Regions from separate parts of the Paraburkholderia nemoris genome, predicted to be linked through region 1. Evidence: riboswitches for the same ligand, from Rfam matches in the RefSeq annotation. Region 1 holds a riboswitch; each other region holds the start of a gene.
What was found. Region 1 has a riboswitch for cobalamin ahead of cobW (cobalamin biosynthesis protein CobW). Riboswitches for the same ligand answer to the same signal wherever they lie in the genome.

Region 2: another riboswitch for cobalamin. It lies ahead of cobG (precorrin-3B synthase); the one in region 1 lies ahead of cobW (cobalamin biosynthesis protein CobW).
Region 3: another riboswitch for cobalamin. It lies ahead of KHO33_RS07310 (TonB-dependent receptor domain-containing protein); the one in region 1 lies ahead of cobW (cobalamin biosynthesis protein CobW).
Region 4: another riboswitch for cobalamin. It lies ahead of KHO33_RS04540 (CbtB domain-containing protein); the one in region 1 lies ahead of cobW (cobalamin biosynthesis protein CobW).

Annotation. Positions count from the first base shown of each region.
Region 1 is NZ_CAJNBO010000013.1:6,395-10,460, forward strand. It holds gene cobN (cobaltochelatase subunit CobN) at 1-766, opposite strand, end outside; gene cobW (cobalamin biosynthesis protein CobW) at 773-1,873, opposite strand; cobalamin riboswitch at 2,058-2,330, opposite strand; cobalamin riboswitch at 2,410-2,637, shown strand; partial or broken gene cobA (uroporphyrinogen-III C-methyltransferase) at 2,862-3,584, shown strand; gene KHO33_RS42810 (cobalamin biosynthesis protein) at 3,618-4,066, shown strand, end outside.
Region 2 is NZ_CAJNBO010000001.1:526,107-530,172, reverse strand. It holds gene cbiE (precorrin-6y C5,15-methyltransferase (decarboxylating) subunit CbiE) at 1-1,291, opposite strand, end outside; cobalamin riboswitch at 1,376-1,554, shown strand; gene cobG (precorrin-3B synthase) at 1,639-3,183, shown strand; gene KHO33_RS02310 (precorrin-8X methylmutase) at 3,176-3,802, shown strand; gene KHO33_RS02305 (precorrin-2 C(20)-methyltransferase) at 3,803-4,066, shown strand, end outside.
Region 3 is NZ_CAJNBO010000004.1:82,231-86,296, forward strand. It holds gene KHO33_RS07290 (EVE domain-containing protein) at 2-460, opposite strand; RNA gene ssrS (6S RNA) at 553-734, opposite strand; gene KHO33_RS07300 (cell division protein ZapA) at 827-1,138, opposite strand; gene KHO33_RS07305 (hypothetical protein) at 1,135-1,491, opposite strand; cobalamin riboswitch at 1,699-1,955, shown strand; gene KHO33_RS07310 (TonB-dependent receptor domain-containing protein) at 2,047-3,957, shown strand; gene KHO33_RS07315 (FecCD family ABC transporter permease) at 3,985-4,066, shown strand, end outside.
Region 4 is NZ_CAJNBO010000002.1:425,365-429,430, forward strand. It holds gene KHO33_RS04525 (alpha/beta hydrolase) at 1-578, shown strand, start outside; gene KHO33_RS04530 (hypothetical protein) at 624-1,064, shown strand; gene KHO33_RS04535 (histidine phosphatase family protein) at 1,102-1,716, opposite strand; adenosylcobalamin (AdoCbl) riboswitch at 1,812-1,899, shown strand; gene KHO33_RS04540 (CbtB domain-containing protein) at 1,953-2,174, shown strand; gene KHO33_RS04545 (CbtA family protein) at 2,186-2,932, shown strand; gene KHO33_RS04550 (ABC transporter substrate-binding protein) at 3,312-4,066, shown strand, end outside.

The sequences.
Region 1 (4,066 bases):
ACAACTGCTGTACGACGTCGCGGCTCATCGCATCTTTGAGCGAGGTAATCGCGATCGGCAACGGATTCAGGCCTTGTGCTTCGAGTGCATCGATCAGGGCGTCGAACACCGCTGTGTTGGCCGCCTGCAAATGCGCCTTGTAGAACAGAATCGCAGCGACCGGCGCGTCATCAAGCCAGCGCGCCTGCCAGTCGGCAATGGTCGGCGTGTCGCGTTCGGGATGGTAAAGCGTCGCGGCAGGCAACGCGCGCGGCAGCGCAGGCTCGCGCCCCCAGCCAAGCGAGCGGTACGCGATAAACCGCAGGAACGCCTCGGCATTCTGCGGTCCGCCTTCACGCAGATAGCGCCATAGCTGATGGCACAGATCGGCGTCAGCGGTGCTGCGCGCGAGCAGATTCGGGTCTTCCTGCAGATCGCCGGAGAACATCGCGAGCGTCTGCTGCTTGCGCTCGGCGAGGGCGACCACCTGTTCGATGCCGTACGGCCAGTATGCCTCGCCGCCGAGATGATCGACCACCACGACACGCGCATGCTGCAACACGTCTTCGACATAGAAATCGACCGAAGCCGGTTGCCGCAAATACGTGACGTTCGCAAGCCGCACGCTCGGAAAGCCCTCGCCCAAGCGAGGAAACACGCTCGCGAGCAACGATAGCGTGGTATCCGCGGAGCTGAGCACCACGATATCGGCGGGCTGCTGATCGATCCGGATCACGCCCTGGGTATCGTCGACAAAACCGCCCGGCGTGGTGCGCAGCAGATGCATGACCGGTTACGCCTGCTGCGGCTGGGCGCTCGCCACGGTGCCCAACGCGGCGTCGAATGCCTGTTGCAGCGCGGCCTGGTCGAGGTCTTCGCCGATCAGCACAAAGCGGCTTTGTTGATCTGCGCCGGTTTCACCCGCTTGCCAGCGCCGGTCGAAGTAACTATCGAAACGACGGCCCACGCCCTGGATAACCAGACGCATCGCCGCGCCCGGCAGCGCCGCGAAACCTTTGACGCGATAAATCGTGTTGGTTTCGACGAGCCCTTGCAACGCGGCGATCACGGCTTCGCGCGACAAAACATTCGCGTGCACGACAACCGAATCGAACTCGTCGTGGTGATGATCAGCGTCTTCGGCCGAACCGTGATGGTCGTGGCGTAGATGGATTGTTTCTTCCGAGGCCGCTTCGAGGCCCAGCAGCGTATGCAGATCAAGTTGACCCATCTGTGCGCGCACGATCTTCACTTGCGGCGGAATTTCTTCGCGGATAACGGTTTCGACAGCAGCTTGACGCGCTTCGTCGAGCAGATCCGTTTTGTTCAGAATTACCAGATCGGCCGCCGACAATTGATCTTCGAACAATTCGTGCAGCGGCGATTCGTGATCGAGATTCGGATCGGCCTTGCGTTGCGCATCCACGGCGACCGGGTTGTCGGCGAACTGACCGCTCGCCGCAGCCGGGCCGTCGACCACGGTGACAACCGCGTCGACGGTAAAGCTATTCTTGATCTGCGGCCAGTTGAACGCCTGCACGAGCGGCTTCGGCAAGGCGAGACCGGACGTCTCGATCAGCACGTGATCGATCTGCTCACGGCGCTCCACGAGCTTTTCCATCACCGGGAAAAACTCTTCCTGCACGGTGCAGCACAGGCAGCCGTTCGCGAGTTCATACAGTTGCCCTTCGGTCTCGACGCCGTTTTCATCGCAGCCGATGCCGCAACCCTTGAGGATTTCCCCGTCGATGCCGAGTTCGCCGAACTCGTTGACGATCACCGCGATGCGCTTGCCGCCCGCATGCTGAAGAATGTGCCGCAGCAGCGTGGTCTTGCCGCTGCCGAGAAAGCCCGTGACGATGGTGACGGGGATCTTGCGCATTTGAGTTTGCATCGTGAGGTCCATCCGTAGGAGTTGCTCGTGCACGCCGAGGCATCGTGTATAGGCCGGGCAAACGGGGCACATACCCCAAACCACGACATTAACAAAACACGGGGACGAACAACGGCGTTGCCGAGGCAACCGAAAACTGGAAACGAGAATGAGGTCATGAACGCGCCACCGCATCCCCGCGATGGTCGTTCTTCGTAGTCTGGCCGGTATCCGGGCTGGCGAAAGCGCCGCTTCCCCTTCCCGGACGAGTGGTTTCTCGCCCAGTGGTTATATGCCGACGCGGCCTTGCGCGTGGACATCGAAGCCGGCTCCGCGGCGCTCAGGAACGCACCGCTTTTCGCTTACCGTTGCGGGGGCAGCACAGGTTGACCCGGTCCATTGCAGGTGGGCACCCTGTTTCCCGTTTAACTGCATGCGCACGAGCGCGCACACGAGCACCAAAGTGCGTGCGAGTTTAGGCCGAGCGCCCCGTGCCGTCAAGGAAACGCGGGCTTCGGCAAGGCCTTTCCACAGTGCCGGCGCGGCCTGCCATGTGCTATCGTATGCGCGCGTTTGGTGCCCGCATATGCGTTCGCATGTGCAGTTAAACGGGAAACAGGCCGCGCTCGCTGCGCTCAACCTGTGCTGTCCCCGCAACGGTAAGCGACCTGCGGTGCTTTCGCATCGCGCATGCGTTTTTGATGCCACTGTCCGACGAATCCGGACGGGAAGGCAAAACGCATGAGGCCGCCAGCCCGGATACCGGCCAGACGCGGAGGCAGCGAACGTCACGCTGCCGGCCGCCGGAATCCGCGAGGGACGGATGTGAAGGCGCTGAAGCACGACGTGGCGCGGCCGTTGGCGTTTTCCTGTGGGAAGCGCGGCGAGCGGCGTTTCTCGTTGCGCGTAATCTGTAGCACCGCATGACCTCAATTTCTGCCGCCTCCGGCATCTTCGCGCCTCGTCCGCTCTCGTTTGTCACGACATGGCACGCGCCATGCACGCCGCGATGAGCCGCGCCTGGCTGATCGGCGCCGGCCCCGGCGACGTCGAACTGATGACGCTCAAGGCGACACGCGCGTTGGCACAGGCCGACGTGGTGCTGGTCGACGATCTGGTGAATCCTGAAGTACTGCAGTTCGCGCGCGCCGACGCGCTGGTCGTGTATGTCGGCAAACGTGGCGGGCATCCGTCGACGCCGCAGGCCGGCATCGTCGCGCAAATGCTCGAGCATCTGCAGGCGGGACGCAGCGTCGCCCGTTTGAAAGGCGGTGATCCGTTCGTGTTCGGTCGTGGCGGCGAAGAACAAGAGGCGCTGCATGCCGCGGGCATCAGCGTGGACGTGATCAATGGCATCACCGCCGGGATTGCGGCGCCCGCGGCAATCGGCATTCCTGTGACGCATCGCGATCACGCGCAAGGCGTGGTGTTCGTCACCGGACACGGCGCCGGCAGCGGCGAGCCGGACTGGGCCGCGCTCGTCGCTACGCGAATGACGCTGGTGATTTACATGGGCATGCGGCGACTGAACGAAATCGTCGACGCATTGCTCGCGGCCGGGATGAGCGCCGATACGCCGTGCGCAGCGATCGAATCGGCCACGCGCCCCGAGCAACGGCATGCGCTCTCGCGGCTCGGGGAGTTCGCGGATACAGTCTCGCGCGCTGGACTCGGCTCGCCGGCGATCGTGGTGATCGGTGGCGTGGCGTCGCTGGCTTTGGCGCGGGATGCGGTGAATGTCGGCAGCGAACCTTACGGACGCGCAATGAAAACGCTAACCGTCGGCATCGGTTGTCGTTTGCACAGCTCCGCCGAGGAAATCGAAACGGCTGTCCGTGCCACGCTCGGCTCGCATTCATTCGACGAAATCAGCATGATCGCCTCGGTTGACGTCAAAGCCCACGAAACCGGTCTGCTCGAATTTTGCGCAAGTCATGCGCTGCCGCTGAAACTGTTCAGCCGCGAGCAGATTGCGGCGATCTCCGTGGAGGATCCGTCGGCGGCCACGCGTGAGCATCTCGGCGTAGATGGCGTCTGCGAGCCGTGTGCGTTGCTCGCTGCGGCAGCCGAATCTGATGCGGCCCGCGCGCCTGACGCAGCCCATGCGCCAATTGGCTCAATGACCCCAGTTGCCTCGTTTGCAGCCGATACCGCCAACGCACGGCTACTCGTGCGCAAAACCGTACACGCCGGCGTCACGGTCGCAATCGCATC
Region 2 (4,066 bases), on a different contig from region 1:
TGCTGTTCGTGCTGTTTGTGCTGTTTGTGCTGTTCGTGCTGTTTGTGCTGTTCGTGCTGTTCGCACGGAACGTGCCGTCGGCGCCGTCGGCCAGCTTCGTGACTTCCAGCAGCGTAATCGGCAACGCCTGGCGCCACGTATCGAAGCCGCCGAGGGGCTGTGCATCGGCCAGCGCGATGCGGGTCAACGTGCCGCCGTGTTGCTCACGCCACGCCGCCAGCGCTGCCTCGCCTTGCAAGGTCACCGCATTGGCAACCAGACGTCCGCCGTCACGCAAGCGCGCCCAGCAGGCGTCGAGCACACCTGGCACCGTCACGCCACCGCCGATGAACACGGCATCCGGCACAGCCAATCCTTCCAGCGCATCAGGCGCCCGGCCGGCCACCAGTTGCAAACCCGGCACGCCCAACGCGTCGCGATTGTGCTCGATGAACCGCTGCCGCTCCGCGTGCCCTTCGATCGCGATCGCGCGGCAGGTCGGGTGCGCGCGCATCCATTCGATGCCGATCGAGCCGCTGCCCGCGCCCACATCCCATAGCAATTCGCCTGGAGTCGGCGCGAGGCGCGCCAGTGTGATTGCGCGGACGTCGCGTTTGGTCAACTGACCGTCGTGGCGAAAGGCGTCGTCAGGCAAGCCGACGGTCAGCGGCAAACGCGGAGCGCCCTCCGTTGCACGGCATTCAAGCGCGATCAGGTTCAGCGCCGCCACTTCCCCTGCGGGCCACTGGTCCGCGCGGCCATCGATACACCGCTCCAGATCGCCGCCCAAATGTTCCAGCACAGTCATCCGGGTCGCGCCGAAACCGCGCGCATTCAGCAGTTCGGCCAGTGCAGCGGGCGTGCGCCCGTCGGCACTCAGCACGAAGACGCGCGCGCCGTCGTGCAGATGAGCATTCAGCGTCGGCAACGGCCGTCCCACCAGCGAAACCGTGGCGACATCCTGCAACGGCCAGCCAAGCCGCGCGGCCGCCAGCGACAACGACGAGGGCGCGGGCAGCACCCGCAACTCACCTGCCGGCAACTGCCGCGCGAGCGTCGCGCCGACGCCGAACAGCATCGGGTCGCCACTCGCCAGCACACACACGGGCCCTGTACGCTCCGCCAGCAAAGGCGCGAGATCGAACGGCTTCGGCCATGCCGCGCGGCGCGCAGCGAGGCGCGCGGGCAGCATCGCCAGATGACGTTCACCGCCATAAACCACCGACGCTTCCAGCAAAGCACGCCGCGCGGGCTTCCCCAAGCCGGCGAAGCCGTCATCGCCTATGCCCACCACGGTCAGCCACGCCGGCATGCATCCATCCTCTTTCTGTATCTTCAAATATTGCGCTGTGCCACGCCGATCAGAGCGTCCAGCCTCGTTGTGCTGTTCGAAAAAAGGCATAATACAGCCGCCGGTGCCCTTCGGGGCCGAAGAGGGAACACAGTGTCGCTGTGGCTGCCCCCGCAACTGTATGCAGCGAGTCCGCCTGCGCTCCGCGCCACTGGTTCGACCGGGAAGGCCGCGGCGGACCATGACCTGCCAGCCAGGAGACCTGCCGGCCAGACTGTTCGTGCCAGCCTACATCGGGCGGGGTGTACCGATGCCGTAGCAATGGCCGCTTTGCGGCTTGCTCGGGCCGTCGCGCGACGCTCAACCCGGTGTCCGTCTTGAATCAAGCTTCGCCCTCCACTGCTTTGCCCGACGCGGCTCTCGTGCTGCGGTCTTCGGCGTGTCCGGGGCTGCTGCGCATCGTTGCCGCGCGCGATGGGGGGATTTGCCGGATCAAATTGCCCGGTGGCGAGTTGAGCGCGTTGCAGGCTGCGGTGATTGCCGAGGTCAGTGAACTGCATGCGGCTGGTGTGGTCGAGCTGACCAATCGCGCGAATCTGCAGGTGCGTGGCGTGCGAAGCGGGCATGAAACGGCGTTGATCGCGATGCTGGTCGATGCGGGGCTTGGGCCGATTCCAGAGGCTGGCGCGGTGGATGCTTCCGGCGTGCTGCTCGCGACCTCCGCGGATATTTCTGACACATCTCGGTTCGACGCAGCGGATGCTTCAAATACGCGATCGACGACCGCACAACAAGCGCCTGGCTCAATTTCGGCATCCGCTGCGGATGATGTGCGCAATGTGATGGTGAGCCCGACTGCCGGGCGCGATCCATTTGCGCTGTTCGATACGAGGCTGCTTTGCGTCGAACTGCTCGCCTTGCTGCAATCCGAGGCGCGGTTCGCGGCGCTGTCGCCGAAATTCGCGCTTCTGCTCGATGGTGGTGAGCGTCTTGCCAGGCTGGATCATCCGCACGACGTATGGCTGGCGGCGACGCAGGCGGAAGACGGTGTGCGATTTGTGTTTGGGTTGGCGGGTTGTCCGCCGGCTAAGGCGAACGCGAATGCCGATGCCGATGCCGATGCCGGCGCTCTCGCCGCAGTGCTGCCTTCGCAAGTCATAGACCTCGTCCGCGCGCTGCTGCACACGTTCCTCGATCTGGCCGCCCCAGATGCCACGCGCATGCGCCACCTGCTCGCCACGCATCCCCTCGACGCGCTATTGCAGCACGCTCAAACGTACGTCGATTTCCCGCTGTCACGCGACACATCGCTTGCAAACTGGCAACGCCCCACGCCTGCCGATGCCGCGCTCCGACTCGGCGCGCACGCACAGCGAGTCGTCGGAACGCTGCACGTAGGCGGCCAACCGCCGCTCGGACGCCTCGACGCCGCGACCTTGCGCAGCCTCGCCACGCTCGCGCAACAGCACGGCAACGGCACACTGCGCATGACGCCCTGGCAAAGCGTATTGCTGCCCGATATCGCTGCCGATGCCGCGCCCGCCGTGCTCGCTGAAATGAACGCGTTGGGACTCGCCTGCGATCCCGCACAACCCATTACGCACTTAATCGCCTGCGCCGGTTCCACAGGCTGCGCAAAAAGCCTCGCTGACACCAAAGCCGACGCGCTGCTTCTAGCGGATCGCCTGCCCGACGGCGTCGACGTCCATCTGAGCGGCTGTCCGCGCTCATGCGCCGCCGCACATTGCGCGCCGTACACACTGCTGGCCGCGGCACCCGGCATCTACGACCTTTATCGCCGCGACAGCCAGCCGGGTTTCGGCTCGTGCGTCGCGCACCAACTCACGATCGAACAGGCCGCCGACATGCTCGACCCATTGGCACACCCGGCCCGGAGCCCCTCAGATGCTTGATTACATTCGCGACGGTCAGGAGATCTATCGCCAATCCTTCGCGACGATACGTGCGGAGGCCGACTTATCGCGTATCCCTGCCGACCTCGAGAAACTCGCGGTGCGCGTGATCCACGCCTGCGGCATGGTCGACGTCGTTGAAGATCTTCAGTTTTCCGAAGGCGCAGGCACGGCGGGCCGTACGGCACTGGCACAAGGCGCGCCGATTCTGTGCGACGCCGGCATGGTGGCGCAAGGCATCACGCGCGCACGACTGCCTGCCAACAACGAGGTGATCTGCACGCTGACGCATCAGGACGTGCCTGCGCTTGCGCGCGAACTCGGTAATACGCGCTCGGCGGCCGCGCTCGAATTGTGGCGGCCGCAGTTGGCAGGAAGCGTCGTCGTGATCGGCAATGCGCCGACCGCCCTCTTTCATCTGCTCGACATGCTCGATGCCGGCGCACCGAAGCCCGCGCTGATCCTCGGCTTTCCGGTTGGTTTTGTCGGCGCGGCCGAATCGAAAGCGATGCTTGCCGAAGACAGTCGCGGCGTGCCCTTCGTCGTGGTTCATGGACGACGCGGCGGCAGCGCGATGGCCGCCGCTGCCGTGAACGCACTGGCGACGGAGGTCGAGTAAATGACCGTGCAAGGACGTTTATTCGGACTGGGCGTCGGCCCCGGCGACCCGGAACTCATCACGCTGAAAGCGCTGCGTTTGCTGAAAGCGGCACCCGTGGTCGCGTATTTCGTCGCGAAGGGTAAAAAAGGCAACGCCTTCAGCATCATCGAGGCGCATCTGCATGACGCTCAACAACATCTGCCGCTCGTTTATCCCGTCACGACCGAAGCGCTCGAACCGCCGCTTTCGTATGAGGCGATCATCGCCGATTTCTACGACACC
Region 3 (4,066 bases), on a different contig from region 1:
GTTAAACAAGACGTTTAGTGATGAAGCGCCATTCAGCTTCGGTCACCGGTGTGATCGAAAGACGGTTGCCTTTGACGAGCACACGCATGTCCTTCAATTCCTCATGCTCGCGCAGCGCGGCAAGCGGAATCAACGGGATCTTCTTCTTGAACACCACATCGACGAGTAGCCAGCGCGGCGTTTCCTGCGACGACTTCGGGTCGTAGTAGGGGCTCTTCTTGTCGAATTGAGTGGGGTCTGGATACGCGGTGGACGATACCTCCGCGAGCCCTGCAATGCCCGGCTCCGGGCAACTCGAGTGATAGAAGAGCACACCGTCGCCGACCTGCATCATGTCGCGCATGAAGTTGCGCGCCTGATAGTTGCGCACGCCGGTCCACGGCAACGTATGGTGCGGCGCCTCTGCGAGATGGTCGATGCTTGCTTCGTCCGGTTCGGACTTCATTAGCCAGTAGCGCATGAATCGAGTTGAACGTTAAAGGTTTGATACAGCAAGAAAAATCGCGGCCCAAAGAAAAACGGCACCGAACCGAAGTCCGATGCCGTTTGAATAAGGTCCCCGCCTTAGCCGCTAGGCCGGCATCCTGAACCGGGAGTTCAGAATTGGTCGCAGTTAGCAGCACTTCGGGTACATCAGACAGAGTGACGCGCACACCCGTGCTACAAATTTCCACAACCGTGCACATGGCATTGGTTCAAGGAATATATGACCTTGGCGAACCAGGCAGGGAAGTCAAACCGATTGAATTCAAGACGTTTGCATGAATCTTTGCTCATGCACCTCGTTTGAATCCGCAGCCGATCTCAGGACCGGCTACAAGATACTTTACATGCTGTACTGCTGAATCACAGTACCCAGTTGCTCGTTCATTTGGTGCATTGTACGCCGGATTTCTTCAGCGGGAAATGCTTCTCCGTGCCGCACGCTGCTTTGCAGCTTAAGCAGTTCTGATGCCAGCGACAGCGCGGCCATGACGGCAATGCGATCCGTGCCGCGCACGTTGCTGCTATTGCGGATCTTCGACATCTCGGCGTCGACGCGAGCAACCGCTTCAAGCAACGCGCCTTCAGTTTCCGGCGAGCAGGCGAGACGATAGGGCACGCCGAGAATCGATACTTCGATCTGCTTGGTGGTCATGCATTTTCTCCATGGCGGGTGACGTCGCTCTCCGCTTCTTCCTCATGCGGCGCGGCCTCGAGCAGGTCGAGCTGATTATCAGGCTCGCTGTGCGCGCGGGCCCGCGGCAATTTTTCGAGGATCGCATTGAGGCGCACCTGTGCGTCGTCGATCTTTGCCGACAGCGCGTCGCGTTCCGCCTGCAGCGCATCGCGCTCCTCGCGCATCAGCGCGAGTTCCGTGCGCGTGGCCTCGGCTTCCGCACGCGTTTGGGCGAGCTGATCTTCGAGCGCGAGACGCGCTTCATTGTGGCGTTGGCTGATCGTGATCAGCTTGCCGATATTCTGTGAAAGTGTTTCGAGTTCGGTGAGCATCTGCTGCGTCCTCTAAAGACATCGCATTTTAGCGCGGAATGTCGCAGGTTCCGACAATTGTCTCGTTTCGAGACGTAACAACATCGCTTTGTGCCGGCTTTTATCGACCATATGATGAAAAACAACTCATGCATCGGACAATAACCTGCACTTAACAGAACAGTTTGCGCGCGGATTAACCATTCTTGACGGACCCGAGGGCCGCTCCTAAACTGGCCGCACTTTGGTGCCCGCGCGCGCTTTTCGACAGTGTGCGCAGTTAAACGGGAAGCAGGGCGCGCGCTTCGCCTGAACGCGCCAACCTGCGCTGCCCCCGCAACGGTAAGCGACCGCATTCGTCATGCAGGTCGATCCTGATCGCGTGTTTGAAGCTGAACACGCGAGTGTGCCACTGCGCGTCACGCGTGGGAAGGCGGGATCGATGTGTCGCCAGCCCGGATACCGGCCAGAGGGAGAGGCTCGTTCCCGCGCAAACGTAAAACAACGCGGGCGCCTCGTTACGCATCGGCCCGCGGGGAAGCGGGCCGCGCACGCTATCCACAGGAATGTCATCCCATGCTGTCCCCTATCGCTCGCGCGGCGTTGCTCGCCTTTGCGAGCCTGCCGCTCGTCGTGCATGCGCAAGCTGCCGCTTCTTCTGCGTCCTCGTCCTCCTCCTCTTCTTCATCTTCTTCTGCCGATGCGGGGGCGAGCGATTCGTCAGCCGCGGTGTTGTCGCCCGTTGTCGTGACCGCGGAGCGCGGGCCGCAACCGCTCGCCGATGCGATCCCGCAGACCACGCTGTTCGATCAGCAGGACATTGCCGATACGACCGCGACCGATTTGCCCGGCCTGCTGCAACTCGCGCCCGGTGCGCAAATCTCGCGCACCGGTGGCCCGGGTTCCACGACGAGCCTGTTTCTGCGCGGTGCGTCGTCGACGCAATCACTTCTGCTGATCGACGGCGTGCGGGTTGATTCCGTGAGCCTGGGTGCGCCGCAACTCGCACAGATTCCACTCGATCAGATCGATCACGTCGAAGTGGTGAATGGCAACGTGTCCGCGCTTTACGGCTCCGGCGCAATTGGCGGCGTGGTGCAAGTATTCACCAAAGACGGCGGCGACCATCCGCCGCGTTTCAATTTTTCGGTGGGCTATGGCAGCTATCACACGCAGACACAGCAAGCCGGCGTGAACGGCGCGCTCGATAAAGACGGCAACACCACCTTCAGCATTTCGCTCGCGCGTTCGAAAGACGACGGCTTCTCGTCGCTCAATCCGTCTCAGGCGCCCAACGCGAATCCGAACGCAAACGGCTATCTGAACGAAAGTATCTCGGCTTCGCTGCGTCACAAGTTCAGCGACAAGTGGGACGCGGGCGTCACCTATTTCCAGTCGAACGGCAATAACAGCTACGACAACGCGTACGGCGTGCCGATCGATCTGAACAACCTCTACAGCAAAGTGCGCCAGGTGTCGGTGTTCGCGAACGGCAAGCTGACCGACTGGTGGACCACGCACTTCATCGTTTCCGAAGGCGACGACCGCAGCGTGGCGAATACCAACGGCATCTACAACGGCCGCTTCGATACCGACAATCGCCAGTACACATGGCAGAACGATTTCGCGCTCGCCGCGCAGCAGAAACTGCAGGTCGGCTATGAGCATCTGGATCAGAGCCTCGATTCGGATACGTTCGCTGCGCCCGACCGGCATGTCGATTCGGGCTTTGTCGGCTACACAGGGCGCTTTGGGCGCAATCAGATTCAGGCCAACGTGCGGCGCGATCAGTATTCCGATTTCGGCGGGGCGAACAGTTACTATCTCGGCTACGGTTTCGACATCACCGAGCATTGGAAGGCGACTGCAAGCTATTCGGATTCGTTCCGCGCGCCGAGCTTCGACGATCTGTACTATCCGCTCAGCGGCAATCCGTCGATCCAGCCCGAGCGCAGCCATTCGATCGAAGCAGCGTTGCAGTACGCGTCGAACGCGCTTGGCGTGATGCGTCTGAGCGCGTTCCAGACGCGTTATTCGAATCTGATCGACTACGAGCAGGTTACGCCCGGCATCTTTTTGGCCGAGAACGTCGGCCGTGCGAAGGTGCAGGGGCTTGAGGGATCGTGGAGCGGCCATGTGGGCAAGACAGATGTGCGTGCGTCGGTGACGCTGCAAAATCCCGTCGACCTCGATAGCGATACCGATCTCGTGCGGCGTGCAAGGCGCTTCGCGTCGCTGGCGGTGAATCGCAGCATTGCCGGGTGGCGTGTTGGCGGCGAGTGGATCGTCAGCGGCGCCCGTGAAGATAGCAGCGGCACGCTGGGCGGCTACGGCGTGGTGAATCTGTCGGCGCGCTACAACATCACGAAGGCGTGGTACGTCGCCGCGCAGATCCAGAACCTGTTGAACAAGGACTATGAAACGGCCTACTCGTATAACTCGCCGCGGCGCGGTGCGTATGTCACTGTTGGTTGGCAGCAGCAGTGACGAACGTGCTTGCATGAGAACGCGCCGATGAACCGTAGCTCGAGCCCGATGCCCACGAGCACGTTGCGCGTGATGGGCGCAAAGCGCGCGGCCGCGATCTGGCTCGTGC
Region 4 (4,066 bases), on a different contig from region 1:
GCGAGCAGTTTGCGTCGCTGACCGAGGTGGTGATCGCCGGGCATTCGGGCGGTGGCCAGGTGGTGCAGCGCTACGCCGTGGTGACGCGGGGTGAGGCGCCGCTCGTCGCGCGCGGAATTGCAGTGCGCTATGTGGTCGCGAATCCATCGTCGTATGTGTACTTCGATGCGATGCGGCCGACAGCATCAGGTGAATTCGTGGCGTTCGATGCGACGGCATGTCCGTCGTTCAATCGCTGGAAGTATGGGCTCGAAGATTTGCCGGCCTATGCTTCGAGTGGCGGGGAGGCTGGCTCGGCTGATGCGCTCGAATCGCGCTATGCGCGTCGTGACGTCACCGTGCTGCTCGGCGGTGCGGATTGCGATCCGCAGCATCCGGCACTCGACCGTTCATGCGCGGCGCAGACGCAAGGCGAGCATCGGCTGGGACGCGGACTGGCTTACTCGCGCTATATGGCGTTGAGGTGTCCGGAAGCGGCGGCGAAGCATCGTACGTTTGTGATCGACGGCGTCGGGCACGACGCGAACGGGATTTTTGCATCGGCGCAGGGGCTGGCGGCCTTGTTCGGCAAGGCATGAACCGTGCTACTGCGATAAGGCCAGCTTTCAAAGGACTGTGCCGACATGAACAAGACCCGAATCCTCGCGGCCGCGATCGCCGCTGTATCGCTTGGCGCCTTGCTGCCGTGCAGCGCCAATGCCGACGATGCGCCTAGCCCATGTGCGTCGCTCAAACGGATCGTCGCAGCGGCGCCGGACGGTCTGGCTTCGCTCACACCGGAAGACGGCAAGGGCGTTGCGCAACCCTACGGCGATGACGCCCAATGTTCGGCGAGCCGTGGGAGTTATCAATGCACGTGGACGCCGCATCACGATGCCGGTTCGAGCACGGATGCACTGCAGGGTGTCGCGGCGGACATCGCATCGTGCCTGCCCGACGCGACGCATGATCAGAATTCACCGGGTCGTCAGCATTTTTATCTAGGCACGCGTGCCAAACGGACTGATATCACGTTGACGCGGGCTGATTCGAGCAAGTTGCGGCTGGTTGTATCGGGCAAGTGAGTGGGCACATGCGTTTCGGGCTGTCCGCGTGCGGCCGTTATCGCGACGCCGGCCACCATGTCCAGCCGCGTCGCGAGCGTCGCAACTCGACCATCGAGAGCGGCGCGATTTCGATGCGCGGAAACACGGCCGGTGACGCGCCGAGCGCATGAACGATCGCGGCCCGGATCACGGAAGCGTGCGTGACGGCGACCACGTTTTGCGTGTTGCCCGGTATGACGCCCTCGCTCAACGCACCGTTTAGCGTGTCGAGCCACTGTCCCACCCGCTTCACGAGTTGACTGAACGACTCGCCGCCGTGTGCGGCTGCGTCAGGATCATGTGTCCACGCGGCGAGGTCGTCCGGTGCTTCGACCGCGAGATCGGCAAGGCGACGGCCATGCCACAGGCCGTAGTCCATATCTGCCAGCCCCTCGTCGGCTGATGCGCCCGGGGCCGATGCCGCGGCACCGAGCCCCAAGGCCGACGCCGTCTCGCGCGCACAAACGGCAGGGCTGACGAAAACCGCCGCGTCATCCGGAATCGACAGACGCGTTCGTGCGGCGGCTGCTTCGGCGAGGCCGCGTGCGTCGAGTGGGTCGTCGGCGGGGAAGCGGCCCGCGCGCATCGCTGCGGTCGATGCGTGGCTGATCAGTAACAGCCGTATGTCCATTCAGTTGATTTCCATAAAGACCGGCCTAAAGCGGGACGCCGCGTGCATGCTTTGCATTGCCGGGAGGCAAAGTTTAGCGCGTAGAATAGCGTCACTGCGAAGCACGGAAGCCGGTGAGAGCCCGGCGCGGTCGCGCCACTGTAATCGGCATTCATGAGCCGAAAGCCAGACCTGAGCTTCGCACCATCCCTCTTCAATCGACTATCGGGGCGCGTTACCCCCAGGAGATGTCCATTATGTCCAACGCTGTTTTCGATTCCACGACACAGCCTGTCGCCCAACCTACGCCGATTCCGCTGCGTGAACTGCTGCCTTGGGTCGTGTTCGGCGGCTTGCTGCTGTTGCTCGCGCTGTATTTCGTTGGTGCGGAACAGGGCGCCACGTCGCTGGTGCCCGGCATGTATGTGCACGAATTCGTGCACGACGGCCGCCATCTGCTCGGCTTTCCCTGCCACTAACGGAGTCGAACATGGTCGGTAAATTGTTGGTACGCGGGATGCTTGCAGGCATCGCCGCGGGATTGCTCACGTTCGGCTTCGCGAGATTAGTGGGCGAGCCGCAGGTCGATCAGGCGATTTCCTTCGAGGAAAAGGCCGACGCCGCCAAAGGCGAAGCGCCCGAACCCGAACTGGTGAGCCGCGGCACCCAGGCCGGCCTCGGACTGTTGACGGGCGTGGTGACGTACGGCGCCGCGTTCGGCGGGCTGTTCTCGCTGGTGTTCGCGTATGCATATGGCCGCGTCGGCACGCTGAGTGCGCGCGCGTTGTCCGCATGGCTCGCACTTGGCGCGTTTATCACGCTGGTGATTGTCCCGAACATCAAGTACCCGGCGAATCCACCCTCGGTGGGCGACCCCGAGACGATCGGGATGCGGACCGGCTTGTTCTTCCTGATGATTGCGATCTCGTTGGCGGCAATGGTGTTTTCGCTGAAGGTTCGACGCCGCGCGGCGCTGAAGCTGGGCGCGTGGAATGGCTCGATCGTGGCGGGCGTGGTGTTCGTTGCGATCATTGCTGCCGTGCAACTGTCGATGCCGACGATCAACGAAGTGCCGGCGGCTTTCCCGGCAGTGCTGTTGTGGAAATTCCGCGTCGCGGCCATCGGCATGCAGGTGATTATGTGGACGACCGCTGGGCTGCTGTTCGGCGCCCTCGTTGAGCGAAGCAAATTGCTGGCGCCCGCGAGCCGCAGCGCCGCGAAGTCCGCTTACCTTTGATGTGAACGGCGTGACCGCGCGAGCCGCGGTCACGCCGACGTGCAGCGCGAGAGAAGCCAAATACATCAAGTACTTGGCGCGTTTGCCGGAATGTTATCCACAGGCTTGTGAACGTTTTCTGTGGATAAGCCACCCCTCTGCAATGCGCGGCTCCGCGCCAACCGTGTAGGCGATCATCGCTGCGTCCCCCCGCGCCGCAAGCAACAAACCGATCTGCGTCAAGCACTTAGGTACGATGCCCCGCTGTTATCAACAACCCTATGAACATTTTCTGTGGACAAGTTCCATAGCCGCATAACGTTATGCGAATCGCTTGGTTGCCCGAAGCCGGGGCAAATCCGACACTCACTCCAATCTCAAGCAAACCGAGCCTGGAGCCATGTCGAACACATCAAGCTTGCGCCCATCATGGGCCACTCACTTCGCGGCACTTCTGCTGCTGGCCGCATCGGCACTAACGACGACAACGGCCATCGCCGCGCCACCTTCGGGCGATCCGATCCTGATAGGCGTCAGCGGCCCGCTGACCGGCCAGAACGCTCAGTACGGCGCGCAATGGAAAGCCGGTTTCGATCTTGCATTGGATGAGATCAACAGCCACAACGGCATCAACGGCCGTCCGCTGAACTACGTCTTCGAGGACAGCCAGAGCGACCCACGCCAGTCCATCACGATCGCGCAGAAATTCGTCAACGACCCGCGCATCCTGATCGAACTCGGCGACTTCTCGAGTCCGGCTTCGATGGCGGCGTCGCCGATTTATCAGCATGCCGGCCTCGTGCAACTCGGCTTCACCAACTCGCATCCTGACTTCACCAAAGGCGGCGACTACATCTGGAGCCCATCGGTCAGCCAGGCCGACGCGCAGCCGCTGCTTGCCGACCTCGCCGTGAAAACGCTCGGCCTCAAGCGCATCGCCGTGCTCTATCTGAACACCGACTGGGGACGCACCAGCAAGGACGTCTTCGTCAAAGCCGCCAATGAACGTGGCGCGCAAGTCGTTGCGGCCGAAGGCTATCAGTCGGCCGAGAAAGATTTTCGCGCGACGCTGGTGCGCGTAGGCGCCGCGAACCCGGATGGCATCGTGCTGATCTCGTACTACTCCGACGGCGCGCAGATCGCCCGCCAGGCGAG